Linked DNA regions of Cryptosporangium aurantiacum. The main gene of each other region encodes a partner of the protein of the gene in region 2 in a complex. Links are inferred from orthologs where the notes say so. Each region holds a gene or a part of one and is shown on either strand. Other genes may lie near its edges. The genes, in order: mfd and uvrA.

Evidence for each region.
Region 1: the proteins of uvrA (region 2) and mfd are in contact, whole or in part, in a crystal structure (PDB 4DFC), measured with the Escherichia coli proteins. The link is inferred for Cryptosporangium aurantiacum from one-to-one orthologs.

What each region holds. Positions count from the first base shown.
Region 1 is NZ_FRCS01000015.1:44,610-49,098, reverse strand. The notes cover bases 104-4,291. They hold mfd (transcription-repair coupling factor), read left to right. Parts: upstream 104-461; coding sequence 462-4,091; downstream 4,092-4,291. Other genes in these bases: BUB75_RS34535 (hypothetical protein), read left to right, coding at 4,219-4,291. In the rest of the region: BUB75_RS44560 (ABC-2 transporter permease), read right to left, coding at 1-93; more of BUB75_RS34535, read left to right, coding at 4,292-4,489. UniProt on the Escherichia coli protein: Couples transcription and DNA repair by recognizing RNA polymerase (RNAP) stalled at DNA lesions. Mediates ATP-dependent release of RNAP and its truncated transcript from the DNA, and recruitment of nucleotide excision repair machinery to the damaged site.
Region 2 is NZ_FRCS01000001.1:585,676-589,432, forward strand. What follows is about bases 15-3,470. They hold uvrA (excinuclease ABC subunit UvrA), read left to right. Parts: upstream 15-324; coding sequence 325-3,270; downstream 3,271-3,470. Other genes in these bases: BUB75_RS02495 (MBL fold metallo-hydrolase), read right to left, coding at 15-73; BUB75_RS02505 (glucosyl-3-phosphoglycerate synthase), read right to left, coding at 3,402-3,470. Outside these bases: more of BUB75_RS02495, read right to left, coding at 1-14; more of BUB75_RS02505, read right to left, coding at 3,471-3,757. UniProt on the Escherichia coli protein: The UvrABC repair system catalyzes the recognition and processing of DNA lesions. UvrA is an ATPase and a DNA-binding protein. A damage recognition complex composed of 2 UvrA and 2 UvrB subunits scans DNA for abnormalities.

The DNA.
Region 1 (4,489 bases), on a different replicon or contig from region 2:
CTCGACCAGCTCGGCCTCCACGACCTCGGGTACGACTCGCGGCCGGGCATGCCGGCCGCGGTGATTCCGAGGGTCCGCTGGCGGTAACGGCATCGCCGATCTCCTCGCTGGTGGGAGCCTCCTGCTGGGGTGGAGCGACGGTACCGAAACTCGCCAGCCGAAGATGGCGCTAATCCGCGGCTTGGTGCAATTCCCCAGCCATCCGGGAACAACGGGCGCACATTGTGCGCTCTGTCAGCCGGAAACTTGTGGGTCCGCTGCCAACAATTGACTCGTCGATCGGGCCGGGCTACCGCCGTGCGAGCCCGTGCGCACCTCGTCTTGTCGGTGCCTCGGCGTAGTCTTGCGAGTGCGTGGCCACCGGCTCCCGGCCCTGCATACGCTCGGTTGGGGCCTCTTTGGCGTGCGCGTCCGGGCTAATCCGTGCATCCCGGCCGGCCTGTGAAGTGGAAGGCATCCGAATGAGCCTCAGTGGTCTGCTCGACGCTGCCCGCACCGACCCGGCGCTGAGCCAGGCCGCGCGGCGCGCCACCGCCGATGCGGCGGGGGAGCTCGACCTCACCGCACCCGAGTCGTTGCGTCCGTTCGTGGTCGCCACGCTCGCCGCCGCGCGGGCCGACGCCGGACGCCGCTCACCGGTACTCGCGGTCACCGCGACCGGTCGCGAAGCCGACGACCTCGCGGCCGCGCTGACCTGCCTGCTGCGGCCCGATCGCGTCGCGGTCTACCCGGCCTGGGAGACGCTGCCGCACGAGAAGCTGTCCCCGCGCGCCGACACGATCGGCCGCAGGCTCGCGGTGCTCCGGCGGCTGGCGCACCCGTCCACCGACGACCCGACGACCGGCCCGCTCGACGTCGTCATCGCGCCGGTCCGCAGCGTGCTGCAGCCGCAGCTGGCCGGCCTCGGTGAGCTGGAGCCGGTCGGGCTGCAGGCGGGCGACACCGCCCCGCTGGAAGACGTCGTCGAGCGGCTGGTCGGCATCGCGTACGCCCGGGTCGACCTGGTCGAGAAGCGCGGCGAGTTCGCGGTCCGCGGCGGCATCCTCGACGTGTTCCCGCCGACCGAGGAGCATCCGGTCCGGGTCGAGTTCTGGGGCGACGAGGTCGAGGAGGTCCGGTACTTCGCGGTCGCCGACCAGCGGTCGCTGGAGATCGCGGCGCACGGCCTCTGGGCGCCGCCGTGCCGTGAACTGCTGCTCACCCCGGAGGTCCGCGAGCGGGCGTCGCAGCTGGCCAAGGACCACCCGGCGCTGGCCGAGATGCTCGACAAGGTCGCCGACGGCATCCCGGTCGAGGGCATGGAGTCGCTGACCCCGGCGCTGCTCGAGGGCTCGGGCGAGCTCGAGCTGCTGGTCGAGACGCTGCCGGCCGGAACGCACGTGCTGCTCTGCGACCCGGAGCGGATCCGGGCGCGCGCCCGTGACCTGGTCGCCACCAGCGCCGAGTTCCTGGCCGCGTCCTGGGCCGCCGCCGCGGGCGGTGGTGAGGCGCCGATCGATCTGGGAGCCGCCGCGTTCCGCAGCCTGGCCGACGTGCGCTCGGCGGCGATCGGCCGTGGCCTGCCGTGGTGGACGGTGGCGCCGTTCGGCACGGTGGCGCCCTCCGTGACGTCCGAATCGTTGGAAGCAGACGATGCGACCGACGTACACATCCCCACGGTCGACGATCCGGGTGCAGCCCGGGAGTCGTTGACGCTCGACGCGAAGTCGGTCGACGCCTACCGCGGCGACACCGCACGGGCGGTCGAGGAGCTGCGGCACCGGGTGGCCGACGGCTGGCGGGCCGTGCTGGTCTTCGAGGGGCCCGGGTCCGCGCAGCGGGCGACCGAGACGCTCCGCGAGGCCGACCTGGGCGCACAGCTGGTCGCCGACGTGGACAAATCGCCGGAGCCCCGCTCGGTGCTGGTGACGACCGGTCAGCTCGCCGGTGGGTTCCTGCTGGAGAGCGCGCAGCTGGTCGTGTTCACCGAGTCCGACCTCACCGGCGCGCGGGCCGGCTCCGGACGCGAGCGTGGGCGGATGCCGTCCCGGCGGCGGAACGCGGTCGACCCGCTGCAGCTTCAGCCCGGTGATTACGTCGTGCACGAGCAGCACGGTGTCGGCAAATACGTCGAGATGATCAAGCGGACGATCAACGGCGGCGAGCGCGAGTACCTGGTGCTGGAGTACGCACCGAGCAAGCGCGGCCAGCCCGGCGACCGGCTGTTCGTGCCGACCGACTCGCTGGAGCAGCTGACCCGGTACGTCGGTGGAGAGCAGCCCGCGCTGCACAAGATGGGCGGCGCCGACTGGCAGAAGGCGAAGGGACGCGCGCGCAAGGCGGTCAAGGAGATCGCCGGCGAGCTGATCCGGCTGTACGCGGCCCGGACCAGCACCAAGGGCTTCGCGTTCTCGGCCGACACGCCCTGGCAGCGCGAGCTGGAGGACGCGTTTCCCTATGTGGAGACGCCCGACCAGCTGGGCGCGATCAACGAGGTCAAGGGCGACATGGAGAAGCCCTACCCGATGGACCGCGTCATCTGCGGCGACGTCGGCTACGGCAAGACCGAGATCGCGGTCCGGGCGGCGTTCAAGGCCGTGCAGGACGGCAAGCAGGTCGCGGTGCTGGTGCCGACGACGATCCTCGCCAAGCAGCACTTCCTGACGTTCTCCGAGCGGATGTCCCAGTTCCCGGTCGTGGTGGCGCAGCTGTCCCGGTTCCAGACCGACGCCGAAGCCGCCGAGACCGTCGCCAAACTGGCGTCCGGCGAGGTCGACATCGTGGTCGGAACGCACCGGCTGCTCCAGTCGTCCACCCGGTTCAAGGACCTCGGGCTGGTCATCGTCGACGAGGAGCAGCGGTTCGGCGTCGAGCACAAGGAACAGCTCAAGCAGATGCGCACCGCGGTCGACGTGCTGACGATGTCCGCGACGCCGATCCCGCGGACGCTGGAGATGTCGCTGACCGGCATCCGCGAGATGTCGACGATCCTCACGCCGCCGGAGGAGCGGCACCCGGTGCTGACGTTCGTCGGCCCGTACGAGGAAAAGCAGATCGGGGCCGCGATCCGGCGCGAGCTGCTGCGTGAGGGGCAGGTGTTCTACCTGCACAACCGGGTCGAGTCGATCGAGCGCGCGGCTGCGCGGCTGCGCAACGCGGTGCCCGAGGCCCGGGTCGCGGTCGCGCACGGCCAGATGAACGAGGACGCCTTGGAGCGCGTCATGCTGGGCTTCGACGACAAGGAGTACGACGTCCTGGTCTCGACCACGATCGTCGAGTCCGGTCTGGACATTCCGAACGCGAACACGCTGATCGTCGAGCGGGCCGACGTGCTGGGGCTGTCCCAGCTGCACCAGATCCGGGGACGGGTGGGGCGTGGGCGCGAGCGCGCGTACGCGTACTTCCTGTACCCGCCGGAGCGGCCGCTGACCGAGACCGCGCACGACCGGCTCGCGACGATCGCGCAGAACTCCGATCTCGGTGCCGGCATGGCGGTCGCGATGAAGGACCTGGAGATTCGCGGGTCCGGCAACCTGCTCGGCGGTGAGCAGTCCGGGCACATCGCGAACGTCGGTTTCGACCTGTACGTCCGGCTGGTCGGTGAGGCGGTCGCCGAGTACAAGGGCGAGCGCACCGAGATCGAGTCGGAGGTGAAGGTCGATCTGCCGGTCGACGCGCACCTGCCGCACGACTACATCCCGGGCGAGCGGCTGCGGCTGGAGGCGTACCGCAAGCTCGCCGGCATCACCACCGCCGAGGATCTGGCGGCGGTCCGGGAAGAGATCCGCGACCGGTACGGCAACCCGCCGGAGCCGGTGGAGAACCTGTTCGCGGTGGCGGCGTTCCGCGTGAAGGCCAAGGCGGCGCACATCAACGAGGTGTCGCTGCAGGGGAAGCAGGTGCGGTTCGCGCCGATGCGGCTGGCGGAGTCGAAGGCCATGCGGTTGCAGCGGCTCTACCCGGGGTCGATGTACAAGCAGGCGGTCGACGTCGTCCTGGTGCCCCGGCCGGCGACGGCACGGGTCGGCGGACAGCCGTTGCGCGACACCGCACTCCTCGACTGGGCGGCGGATTTCCTCGACGCGATGTCGCCGGAACCGGCCAGGGTCTGATCCGTTCCACGGGGTGAGTCGTATTCGCGTCACAGCCCCGTGGAGCGGCAGGTCGTGGCCCTAACCTCACCGTCGCGGCGGACGGCGTCCGCTGCGGTTCCTGTGCTGCGAGGAGATGGTGAGGGTTATGAGCAGTCCGTACCCCGGTCAGACGCCGAACCATGGTGGTGGTGTTGGCCCCGGGTATGCGGCGGGTCCTCCCTCCGGGGACGCACGTCGGCTGCCGCCGACGTCGGTGTTCCCGTCTTCGGCCCCGGGTCAGCAGCAGTCGTACCCCGCGCAACAGTCATATCCCGCGCAGCAGTCGTACCCCGCGCAGCAGTCGTACCCCGCGCAGCAGTCGTACCCGGCCGGTGGTGGTGATCTCACGCCGCAGCTGATCGAGACCGACATCTGGT
Region 2 (3,757 bases):
GCGGACCCGCGTCGCGGGTGGCCGGAGCGCCCTGCGGATCGACGTGGCCGGTGTAGCCGAACTCGATACTCATGCTTTCATCCTGGTGCATCCGTGTTACGGCGGCGGCGGGGGAGTGATCCGCGTCACCACTGCGCTGCGTTCTCTCGAACATGCGGTCGAGTGCGGGCAGAAACTGTCGTACGCCGCCGTTAGATTGGGTGCCGGCTTCGTCTGGGTAATCCGTGCCGGTGAGCGCCGGTCACGGATCGCCGTGACGACACCCGGGGCTGGCGCGTATCCGCCCAGCTCAGCCGTACCGCCGACGAACGGAAGAGAATCACCGTGGCCGACCGGCTCCTCGTGCGTGGAGCACGCGAGCACAACCTGCGGGACGTCAACCTCGACCTTCCCCGGGACGCGCTGATCGTCTTCACCGGTCTGTCCGGGTCGGGCAAGTCGAGCCTCGCGTTCGACACGATCTTCGCCGAGGGCCAGCGTCGTTACGTGGAGTCGCTGTCCGCCTACGCGCGGCAGTTCCTCGGGCAGATGGACAAGCCCGACGTCGACTTCATCGAGGGTCTGTCGCCCGCGGTCTCGATCGACCAGAAGTCCACGAACCGCAACCCGCGGTCGACCGTGGGCACGATCACCGAGGTCTACGACTATCTCCGGCTGCTGTTCGCGCGCGCGGGCGTGCCGCACTGCCCGGTCTGCGACGAGCAGATCAGCAGGCAGACGCCGCAGCAGATCGTCGACCGGGTGCTCGCGATGCCCGAGGGTTCACGCTTCCAGGTGCTGGCGCCGGTGATCCGCGGTCGCAAGGGGGAGTACCTCGACCTGTTCTCCGAGCTCCAGGCGAAGGGGTACGCCCGGGTCCGGGTCGACGGCGTCGTCCAGCCGCTGACCGAGTTCACCGAGGGCGACACCAAGCTGAAGAAGCAGGAGAAGCACACGATCGAAGTGGTGGTCGACCGGCTGGCGGTGAAGGAAAGCGCCCAGCGCCGGCTGACCGACTCGGTGGAGACCGCGCTGGGGCTGGCCGGCGGCATCGTCGTGCTCGACTTCGTCGACCTGCCCGAGGACGACCCGGCGCGGGAGCGGAAGTTCTCCGAGAACTTCGCCTGCCCGAACGACCACCCGCTGGCGATCGAGGACCTCGAGCCGCGCACGTTCTCGTTCAACGCGCCGTACGGCGCCTGCCCGGAGTGCACCGGGATCGGCACCCGCAAGGAGGTCGACCCGGAGCTGATCATCCCCGACCCCGAGCGGACGCTCGGCGAGGGCGCGATCCAGCCGTGGTCGACCGGCCACAACCTGGAGTACTTCCTCCGCCTGCTCTCCGGCCTCGGTGACGCGCTCGGCTTCGACCTGGACACCCCCTGGGAGAAGCTGTCCGCGAAGGCGAAGCGCGCGATCCTGCACGGGCACGACACCCAGGTGCACGTCCAATACACGAACCGGTACGGCCGCAAGCGGTCCTACTACGCGAGCTTCGAGGGTGTGATGCCGTTCCTGGAGCGGCGGCACGCCGAGACCGACTCCGACTGGAGCCGGGAGCGGTACGAGGGCTACATGCGGGACGTGCCGTGCCCGGTCTGCCGCGGCACCCGGCTCAAGCCCGAGGTGCTGGCGGTCCGGCTCTCCGGCCGGAACATCGCCGAGGTCTCCGCGCTGTCGATCGACGAGTGCGCGGCGTTCCTCGGCGACCTGCAGCTGAACGACCGGCAGCGGATGATCGCCGGCCAGGTTCTCAAGGAGATCAACGAGCGGCTGCGCTTCCTGCTCGACGTCGGGCTCGACTACCTCTCGCTCGAGCGGCCGGCCGGGACGCTGTCCGGCGGTGAGGCGCAGCGGATCCGGCTGGCCACCCAGATCGGGTCCGGGCTGGTCGGCGTCCTGTACGTGCTGGACGAGCCGTCGATCGGGCTGCACCAGCGCGACAACCGGCGGCTGATCGAGACGCTGGTGCGGCTGCGCGAGCTCGGCAACACGCTGATCGTCGTCGAGCACGACGAGGACACGATCGCGGCGGCCGACTGGGTGGTCGACATCGGCCCCGGCGCCGGCGAGCACGGTGGCAACATCGTCGTCTCCGGCACCGTGGCCGAGCTGCTGGCCAGCGAGAAGTCGCTGACCGGCGCGTACCTGTCCGGGCGGCAGAACATCCCGGTGCCGGTGGTTCGCCGTCCGGTCGACCCGAAGCGTCGCCTGGTCGTGAAGGGCGCCCGCGAGCACAACCTGCGCGGGCTGGACGTGGCGTTCCCGCTGGGCACGCTCACCGCGGTCACCGGCGTGTCCGGTTCGGGCAAGTCGACGCTGGTCAACGACATCCTTTACACGGTGCTGGCGAACACGCTCAACGGCGCGCGGCTGGTGCCCGGGCGGCACCAGCGGGTGACCGGTCTGGACCTGGTCGACAAGGTCGTCGGCGTGGACCAGTCGCCGATCGGCCGGACGCCGCGCTCGAACCCGGCGACGTACACCGGTGTGTTCGACCGGATCCGGAAGCTGTTCGCCGAGACCACCGAGGCCAAGGTCCGCGGGTACGGGCCGGGCCGGTTCTCGTTCAACGTCAAGGGCGGGCGCTGCGAGGCGTGCACCGGTGACGGCACGATCAAGATCGAGATGAACTTCCTGCCGGACGTCTACGTGCCGTGCGAGGTCTGCAAGGGCGCCCGGTACAACCGGGAGACGCTCGAGGTGCACTACAAGGGCAAGACGATCGCCGAAGTGCTGGAGATGCCGATCGAGGAGGCCGCGGAGTTCTTCGCCGCGATCCCGGCGATCCGGCGGTACCTGGCGACGCTGGTCGACGTCGGGCTCGGGTACGTGCGTCTGGGGCAGCCCGCGCCGACGCTCTCCGGCGGTGAGGCGCAGCGGGTCAAGCTCGCGACCGAGCTGCAGAAGCGGTCGACCGGGCGGACCGTGTACGTGCTCGACGAGCCCACCACCGGGCTGCACTTCGAGGACATCCGCAAGCTGCTCGGTGTGCTGGACCGGCTGGTCGAGCAGGGCAACACGGTGATCGTGATCGAGCACAACCTCGACGTGATCAAGACCGCGGACTGGATCATCGACATGGGTCCGGAAGGTGGCAACAAGGGCGGCACGGTCGTCGCCGAGGGCACGCCCGAGCAGGTCGTCGCGGTCGACGCGAGCCACACCGGCCGGTTCCTCGAGCCGCTGCTGCGCGGCGAGGGCGCGGGTGCCGCGGCGCTGCGCGCCAAAGCCGAACGCACGGTGGCCCAGCGTCCGAAGCGCGCACGCAAGGCCGCCGTAGTCGGCTGAGCCGCCGACCGCCTAACGCGGCCGCGCCCCCTGCGAGCCCGCAGCGGGCGGGGCGTGGGGCGGGCCGCCGCCCTCCGAGCAACGCCGAACGGCCGCCCCACGCGAGCGGGGCGGCCGTTCGTGTGCGTTGATCAGGCGGTAGCGGACGACGCGCGACGGGACGCCTGGTACGACGGGAGGGAGATCATCGGCGGCCTCTCCTCCCACGGAATGTCCCAGGTCACCGGCACGACCTCGCCCTCTACCCGGCTGAACTGGACCAGGTCGTGGCCCTCCGGCCGGGCGGGGCCGATCCGTGCGGTCAACGTCTGAATGATCGTGGCCGACATCCGCCCGAGTGCGGCGGTGTCCTGGTGGCCGTGCCCGCGCTCACCCAGGTCGACCTGGGCCACGGCGTCGATGCCGTGAGCGAGCACCGTGTCGATGAGGATGCCGGTCTCCACCCCGTACCCGGGGGCGAACGGCAGGCGCTCGAGCAGGGAGCGCC